DNA from 2 places in the Streptomyces flavofungini genome. Region 2 is predicted to be linked to the other one. Evidence: riboswitches for the same ligand, from Rfam matches in the RefSeq annotation. Region 2 holds a riboswitch; the other holds the start of a gene.
What was found. Region 2 has a riboswitch for glycine ahead of gcvP (aminomethyl-transferring glycine dehydrogenase). Riboswitches for the same ligand answer to the same signal wherever they lie in the genome.
Positions count from the first base shown of each region.

Region 1: another riboswitch for glycine. It lies ahead of gcvT (glycine cleavage system aminomethyltransferase GcvT); the one in region 2 lies ahead of gcvP (aminomethyl-transferring glycine dehydrogenase).

Region 1 covers NZ_CP128846.1:2,840,561-2,844,968, forward strand. Annotated here, with positions in the region: gene QUY26_RS11135 (enhanced serine sensitivity protein SseB) at 1-763, opposite strand, end outside; gene QUY26_RS11140 (AAA family ATPase) at 857-1,579, opposite strand; glycine riboswitch at 1,723-1,842, shown strand; glycine riboswitch at 1,843-1,973, shown strand; gene gcvT (glycine cleavage system aminomethyltransferase GcvT) at 2,010-3,134, shown strand; gene gcvH (glycine cleavage system protein GcvH) at 3,266-3,643, shown strand; gene glyA (serine hydroxymethyltransferase) at 3,669-4,408, shown strand, end outside.
Region 2 covers NZ_CP128846.1:7,978,038-7,982,445, forward strand. Annotated here, with positions in the region: gene QUY26_RS34330 (DNA polymerase IV) at 1-1,128, shown strand, start outside; gene QUY26_RS34335 (PRC-barrel domain-containing protein) at 1,402-1,764, opposite strand; glycine riboswitch at 1,960-2,057, shown strand; gene gcvP (aminomethyl-transferring glycine dehydrogenase) at 2,246-4,408, shown strand, end outside.

The sequences.
Region 1 (4,408 bases), 5.1 Mb from region 2:
CGCCCACGAACAGGGACGGGTCCTCGCCCTCGACGCTGGCCAGGCAGCGGCGGGCCGTCAGGACCACCCCGGTCGCCTGGAACTCGCGGGACGCGGCGCCCAGGAAGTCGACCGGGTCCTCCTTCCAGTCCGGCTCGAAGAGGCGGACCCGGCCACCCGTCGTGGGGCCGTCCAGCTCCGTGCGCCCCACCCGGCACAGCGCTGCCACCGCGGGCGGCGGCAGCGGCACGGCGACCGTGCCCTCCGGGTTCAGGACGATGCCGAGCTGCGGCTGAAGACCGCGTGCGAACTCCACCGCGGGCGCCACCGCCCAGCTCATCCGGCCCCCCGTGACCTGCTGGAACTGCTGCTCGGACGTGAAGACGGGGACGTACGCCTGGCCGTCGATCTCCAGTGTGGGCAGGTCGAGCGTGCCCTGGTCGGGGCCGCCGCCGGACGGGAGCGGGACCCAGACCCGGCCGCGCCCCAGCGTCTCGACGATGCGGGCGCCCACCGCGTCCGACGGCGGGGCGCCGAGCGACGCGGCCAGGACCTCCTCCAGCTCGTTGGCGGGCCAGCCCTCGTGCGGATGGCCGTGCGACTCGCCCAGCGGATGGCTCTGAAGATCGCCCTGCGGGTGGCTCTGGAGATCGCCCTGCGGGTAGCCCTGAGGGTCGCCCAGGGGGTGGCCGACCTGCGGATGTCCGTACGGGTGCCCCTGCTCCGGCCCCTGTGCCGGAATGCCGCCCGGGACGCCCCCCGGGTAGTCCCCCGGATAGTTCATATGTCCTCGACCCCTGCTCTGCGCTCTGCCGTACTCCTGTGCTGCGGGCCCGACCCTAACCGGGAGTCCCACAGCACACCCCCCTCAGCCCCCTCAGCCCCCGAACCCGATCTCCCGCAGCGCCCCCGCCGCCTCCCGGTCCAGGAGCACCGCCGAACCGCAGCCCCGCGGCAGCTCGCCCCGCTCGGCGGCGCGGACGAGGTGGCCGACCGTCCTGCGGTGCCGAGCGAAGGCGTACCGGGACACCCCCCGGCCGCGCTCCCGCTGCCCGTGCAGGGCGACCTCGACGGGCACGTCGAGCAGGAGCAGGTGCAGGGTCGCGCCGCGCCGGGCGGCCGCGCGGGCCAGCCAGCGGCGCACCCACGGCTGCGTGCCGCAGTCGTGCACGACGACGCCCGCGCCGGAGCGCAGCGCCCGGCGCAGGCCCGCGTAGTGCGCGAGGCGGACCAGGGGGCGGTAGAGGGCGTACGGCAGGAGCCGGGGCATCCGGGCCGCCCAGCGGTCCCGGGTGTCCTGGGAGTCCACGCGCGGCCCCGCCACCGCGCGCCGCATCAGCGTGGACTTGCCGCTGCCGGGCAGCCCGGACACGACCACGACGTCGTGCGCGGCGAACACCAGGCGGCGCGGGCCGCGCCGGCCCCGGTCCCTGAGGTCGCGCACGACGGGCCGGGGGAAGTACCCGAGGCTCTCGCGCACGGGCGCACCGGGTTGCGGCGGCACCACGTCGCTCCCGGGCGGCGCCGCACCCGTGGTGGTCGCATAAGCACCGCTCCTGTGCACCGTGATCGGCCTCCCCATGCTGGTCACGTCACTCATCCCCAGTACTTCTCCGTTGAGTGTAAAGAGACGGTAATGCCGCACAAGGGCATTCCGCGGATGCCGCCGTCGTGAAGAAGTTGCTGCTGTCGTGAAGCGGGGGCGCGTGCAATGATGTGCGCGCCAACTCCATACCGGCCGCTTGAATCCGCGCGGGAGAGTTCCCGGAGACGTGACCGCACATCGAGGCGGACGTCGTCCCGGGGCGCCGAAGGAGCAAGTTCCTCCCTTGAATCTCTCAGGCCCCGTACCGCGCGGGCGAGGCACATCTGAAAAGCGGGTCGATCCCCGGTCACACCGGTCACAGGGGCGGCTCCACCCAAGGTGCAAGTCATGCCCCGTCATACGCACGGGACGTGGTGAACCTCTCAGGTTCGATGACAGATGGGGAGGATCGACCTCGCCCGTCATGCCCCGGGAGCCAGTACTGATGAGCAATACCTCACGCCACACTGCCTTGGATGCCCTGCATCGCGAGCTCGGTGCGACCATGACCGACTTCGCGGGCTGGGACATGCCGCTGCGGTACGCCAGCGAGCGCGACGAGCACAACGCCGTCCGCACCCGCGCCGGCCTCTTCGACCTCTCCCACATGGGCGAGATCACGGTCTCCGGCCCCGCGGCGGTGGACCTGCTCAACCACGCGCTCGTCGGCAACATCGGCTCCGTCGGTGTCGGCCGCGCCCGCTACACCATGATCTGTCAGGCCGACGGCGGCATCCTCGACGACCTGATCGTCTACCGCCTCGGCGAGAGCGAGTACATGGTCGTCGCCAACGCAGGCAACGCCCAGGTCGTGCTCGACGCGCTGACCGAGCGCGCCGCCGGCTTCGACGCCCAGGTCCGCGACGACCGCGACGCCTACGCCCTCATCGCCGTCCAGGGACCGGAGTCCCCCGGCATCCTGAAGGCGGTCACGGACGCCGACCTCGACGGCCTGAAGTACTACGCGGGCCTGCCCGGCACCGTCGCGGGCGTCCCCGCCCTGATCGCCCGCACGGGCTACACCGGCGAGGACGGTTTCGAGCTGTTCGTGGCCCCCGAGCACGCCGAGGGGCTGTGGCGGGCGCTGACCGAGGCCGGTGCCCCGGCCGGCCTGATCCCCTGCGGCCTGTCCTGCCGCGACACACTGCGCCTGGAGGCGGGCATGCCGCTGTACGGGCACGAGCTGACGACGGCCCTCACGCCGTTCGACGCCGGTCTGGGGCGGGTCGTGAAGTTCGAGAAGACGTCGCACGCGGACGACTTCGTGGGCGTCGAGGCGCTGCGCGCGGCCGCCGAGCGCGCCGAGGCCGCGCCCCCGCGCAAGCTGGTGGGCCTGGTCGCCGAGGGCCGCCGGGTCCCGCGCGCGGGCATGAGCGTGGTCGCCGACGGCCAGGTCATCGGCGAGGTCACCTCGGGCGCGCCGTCCCCGACCCTGGGCAAGCCGATCGCGATGGCGTACGTCGACGCGGCGCACGCCGCCCCCGGCACGGCGGGCGTGGGTGTGGACATCCGCGGTACGCACGAGCCGTACGAGGTCGTCGCGCTGCCGTTCTACAAGCGCCAGAAGTAGCCCGGCGGCGGTGTTCCGCGCCGCCGTCGGACGCCTCCCGCGTCCCGTCGGCGCCCGTGGTGACACCCGCCCGTCTCAGTCCGTAAGACCACGTTCATCAGCACTCGCCCGCGTACAGGAGAATTCACGCCATGAGCAACCCCCAGCAGCTGCGTTACAGCAAGGAGCACGAGTGGCTGTCGGCCACCGAGGACGGTGTGGCCACGATCGGCATCACCGAATTCGCGGCCAACGCGCTCGGTGACGTCGTCTACGCCGACCTGCCGTCCGTCGGCGACACGGTGACCGCGGGCGAGACCTGCGGCGAGCTGGAGTCGACGAAGTCGGTCAGCGACCTGTACTCGCCGGTCAGCGGCGAGGTCGTCGAGGCCAACCAGGACGTCGTGGACGACCCGTCCCTGGTGAACTCGGCGCCCTTCGAGGGCGGCTGGCTGTTCAAGGTGCGCGTCGCACAGGAGCCGGGCGACCTGCTCTCCGCCGACGAGTACACCGCGTTCGCAGGCAGCTGACCACGGCGTAAGGACTGATCTTCCGATGTCGCTTATGAACACCCCTCTCCACGAGCTCGACCCGGACGTCGCCGCCGCTGTCGACGCCGAGCTCGTCCGCCAGCAGTCCACCCTGGAAATGATCGCCTCGGAGAACTTCGCTCCGGTCGCCGTCATGGAGGCCCAGGGCACGGTCCTCACCAACAAGTACGCCGAGGGCTACCCCGGCCGCCGCTACTACGGCGGCTGCGAGCACGTCGACGTCACCGAGCAGATCGCCATCGACCGGGTCAAGGACCTGTTCGGCGCCGAGTACGCCAACGTCCAGCCGCACTCCGGCGCCTCCGCCAACCAGGCCGCCCTCTTCGCCATCGCCAAGCCCGGCGACACGATCCTCGGCCTGGACCTGGCGCACGGCGGCCACCTCACCCACGGCATGCGCCTGAACTTCTCCGGCAAGCAGTTCAACGTGGTCGCCTACCACGTGGACGAGGCCGGCCTGGTCGACATGGCCGAGGTCGAGCGCCTGGCCAAGGAGAACAGCCCCAAGGTGATCATCGCGGGCTGGTCCGCCTACCCGCGCCGGCTGGACTTCGCCGAGTTCCGCCGGATCGCCGACGAGGTCGGCGCCTACCTGTGGGTCGACATGGCGCACTTCGCCGGTCTCGTCGCCGCCGGGCTGCACCCGAACCCGGTGCCGTACGCGGACGTGGTCACCTCCACCACGCACAAGACGCTCGGCGGCCCGCGCGGCGGCATCATCCTGGCCCGCAACAAGGACTTCGC
Region 2 (4,408 bases):
TCCGAGCAGGCCAAGCCGGACGGGCTGGTGCTGATATCGCCGGGCACGGAGCGGGAACTGCTCGCGCCCATGACCGTGCGGACACTGCCGGGGGTCGGGCCCGCGACCGGCGACCACCTGCGACGGGCTGGGATCACCACCGTCGGGGAGCTGGCCGAGGCCGGGGAGGACGAGCTCGTACGGCTCCTGGGGAAGGCGCACGGCGGGTCGCTGTACGCCATGGCGCTGGCGCGGGACGAGCGGCCCGTGGTGGCCGAGCGGGACACCAAGTCGGTCAGCGTCGAGGACACCTACGACGTGGACATCCACGACCGGGTGCGGGTCCGGACGGAGGTGGCGCGGCTCGCCGACCGGTGCGTGCGGCGGCTGCGGGAGGCGGGGCACTCCGGGCGGACCATCGTGCTGAAGGTGCGGCGCTTCGACTTCTCCACCCTGACGCGCTCCGAGACGCTGCGCGGACCCACGGACGACCCCGGCGTGGTGCGGGAGGCGGCGGCGCGGCTCCTTGAGTCCGTGGACACGACGGGTGGGGTGCGCTTGCTGGGGGTCGGGGTGAGCGGTCTTGCGGACTACACGCAGGAGGATCTGTTCGCCCAAGCCCAAGCCCAGGCGCAGGCCGATGCGGATGGGGCGGGCGCGGGGGGCAGTGCGGGCGAGGCGGGTGCTCAGGGTGAGGTGGGGGGTGAGGCGGGCGCCTGGCAGGGGGCCGTGGATGAGGGCGGGGACGGGGCTGAGGTCGGGGCGCTGGACGGGGGCGGGCGCGAGGGCGCCGGGGGCGGGGGTGAGTCTGGTGGTGGCGGGCTCGGCGGGGTGCCTGGTGGCGGTGAGAGCGGGGGCGGGGAGTCCGCGTCGTTGGCCGACCGCAGGTGGTCGGCCGGGCACGACGTGCGGCATGCGGTGCACGGGGCGGGGTGGGTGCAGGGGAGCGGTCTGGGGCGGGTGACGGTGCGGTTCGAGACGCCGGGGTCGGCGCCGGGGCGGGTGCGGACGTTCCGGACGGATGATCCGGACCTGGAGCCGTCGGATCCGTTGCCGTTGGTGGCGGAGGTGGCGGAGGTGGCGGAGGGCGTGGAGGGCGTGGAGGCGTCCGCCCTGGCCGCGACCTGTGTGGATTCACGGTCGGTGTGAGCCCCCACGGCCTGCGTGACCCCACGACCTGCGGAGGGGGCAAGCCACGGACGGCGCCCAGCCGGGCCGAGCTGAGCCGAGCCGGGCCGGGCTGGACCGAGCCGGGCCGGGCTGGACCGAGCCGGGCCGGGTTTGGCCGGGAAGGGCCCGGCTGAGCCGCTGACCGAGTCTCCAAGCCCTCGGCTCCATGGACGCCCCCGGGCCCAGCCGCCTCGGCCTGCGCAACCGCCCCCGGCCCACGCAGCCGCCCTGGGCCCGCACAGACCCCCTCGGCTACGTGGACGTCTGACCGAAGTCCGCGTCCGGTGGGGGCGGCGGCGGGGCCAGGTCCAGGCCGTAGTGGCGGTAGAGCTGGAGTTCCTGCTCCGGGGACAGGTGGCGGCCGACGCCGAAGTCCGGGGCGTCCTTGATCAGGGAGCGTTCGAAGGGGACCCGGAGGGTGCCGTCGTTGACCAGCTCGCTGGGTTCGAGGGGGACGAAGGCATCCCTGCTGAACAGCCCCGTCCGTATGGCCGCCCACTCCGGCGCACCGGTGGCATCGTCGAGATAGACCTCGTCGACTGTGCCGATCTTGGCCCCGTCGCGGTCGAACGCTTTGCGGCCGATCAGGTTGCGCGGATCGATGTCGGTCTGCACGGGCCCTCCAACTGGTCGCGAGTCGTGCGTGCTCGTACCTGCTTGTGCGTGCTTGTGCCAGCTCGTCCGCACTCGTACGTACTCTCACGTGCTCGTCCAGAATTCGCTCGTCACCACTACGAAAGAGCACATCGAGGCGGGCGGCCACTCGAGGGATCGGTCGCGGTCCTCGCTGGTAGGCTGACAAGTGGCTGTTGACCCCGTGCGGGAGAGCTCTTCGGTGGCAGCACCGGAGGCGCCGAAGGAGCAACTCCTCCCCGGAATCTCTCAGGCCCATGTACCGCACGGACGAGGTCACTCTGGAAAGCAGGGCGGGCGTCGGGCGGGCACGTTCGGAACCCTTCCTCACCGACGGTGAAAGCAGCGCTGCCCTCGGGCGGTGCTGTGAAGCTCTCAGGTTGAGATGACAGAGGGGGAGGCCGTCCGGGTACCCGCGCCGTGGTGCCCCTCGCAGGTCGTGTCAGACCAGGAGGCCTCCGCAATGACCGCCACTCCTCGTACTCCGCTCTCGCAGCTGGAGCAGGGAATCCCCTTCGAACAGCGGCACATCGGACCCGATGCAGAAGCCCGCGCCAAGATGCTCGCCCAGGTCGGGTATGGCTCGCTCGACGAGCTGACGGCCGCCGCGGTGCCGGATGTGATCAAGAACGCCGAGGCCCTCGAGCTGCCCGGCGCGCGGACCGAGGCCGAGGTCCTGGCCGAGCTGCGTTCCCTCGCCGACCGCAACCAGGTGCTCGACTCGATGATCGGGCTCGGCTACTACGGCACGTTCACGCCGCCGGTCATCCTGCGGAACGTGATGGAGAACCCGGCGTGGTACACGGCGTACACGCCCTACCAGCCGGAGATCTCGCAGGGCCGTCTGGAGGCGCTGCTCAACTTCCAGACCGTCGTCGCCGACCTGACCGGACTGCCCACCTCCGGCGCCTCCCTGCTCGACGAGGGCACCGCCGCCGCCGAGGCCATGGCGCTCTCCCGGCGCCTGGGCAAGGTCAAGAACGGCGTCTTCCTCGTCGACGCCGACGTGCTGCCGCAGACCGTCGCCGTGATCCGGACCCGGGCCGAGCCGACCGGCGTCGAGGTCGTCGTCGCGGACCTGACGGACGGCATTCCGGCCGATGTCGCCGAGCGCGGCGTGGTCGGCGTGCTGATCCAGTACCCGGGCGCCTCCGGTGCCGTACGGGACATCAAGGCGCTCATCGACCAGGCCCACGACCTGGGAGCAATCGTTTCTGTGGCCGCCGACCTGCTGGCGCTCACGCTGCTCACCTCGCCCGGCGAGCTCGGCGCGGACATCGCCGTCGGGACCACCCAGCGCTTCGGCGTCCCGATGGGCTTCGGCGGCCCGCACGCCGGCTACATGGCGGTGCGCGAGAAGTTCGCCCGCAGCCTCCCGGGCCGCCTCGTGGGCGTGTCCGTCGACGCCGACGGCAACAAGGCCTACCGGCTCGCGCTGCAGACCCGTGAGCAGCACATCCGCCGCGAGAAGGCGACCAGCAACATCTGTACGGCCCAGGTGCTGCTCGCCGTCATGGCCGGGATGTACGCCGTCTACCACGGGCCCGAGGGCCTCAAGGCGATCGCGCGGCGCACCCACCGGTACGCGACGATCCTCGCCGCGGGCCTCAAGGCCGGGGGCGTCGAGGTCGTGCACGAGGCGTACTTCGACACGCTGACCGTCCGCGTGCCGGGCAAGGCCGCCGACGTCGTGACCGCGGCCCGCGAGGGCGGCGTGAACATCCACCTCGTGGACGCCGACCAGGTGTCCTTCGCGTGCGACGAGACCACGACGCGGACGCAGCTTTCCGCGATCTGGACCGCGTTCGGCGTCGAGGCCGACGTCGAGGCGCTCGACGCGTCCGTCGCGGACAGTCTGCCCGCCGGACTGCTGCGCTCCGACGACTTCCTCACGCACCCCGTGTTCCACCAGTACCGCTCCGAGACCGCGATGCTGCGCTACCTGCGCCGCCTCGCCGACCGGGACTACGCGCTCGACCGCGGCATGATCCCGCTGGGCTCCTGCACCATGAAGCTCAACGCCACCACGGAGATGGAGCCGGTCACCTGGCCGGAGTTCGGCCAGCTGCACCCCTTCGCGCCCGCCCAGCAGGCGCAGGGCTACCTGACGCTGATCCGGGAGCTGGAGGAGCGGCTCGCCGAGGTCACCGGGTACGACAAGGTGTCGCTGCAGCCCAACGCCGGTTCCCAGGGCGAGCTCGCCGGACTGCTCGCGGTCCGCGGCTACCACCGCGCCAACGGCGACGACCAGCGGACCGTCTGCCTGATCCCGTCCTCCGCGCACGGCACCAACGCCGCGAGCGCCGTGATGGCCGGGATGAAGGTCGTCGTCGTGAAGACCGCGGACGACGGCGAGATCGACGTCGAGGACCTGCGGGCCAAGATCGAGCAGCACCGCGACCAGCTCGCCGTCCTGATGATCACCTACCCGTCGACGCACGGCGTCTTCGAGGAGCACGTCGCCGACATCTGCGCGCAGGTGCACGACGCGGGCGGCCAGGTCTACGTCGACGGCGCCAACCTCAACGCCCTGGTGGGCCTCGCCAAGCCCGGCCACTTCGGCGGCGACGTCTCGCACCTGAACCTGCACAAGACGTTCTGCATCCCGCACGGCGGCGGCGGCCCC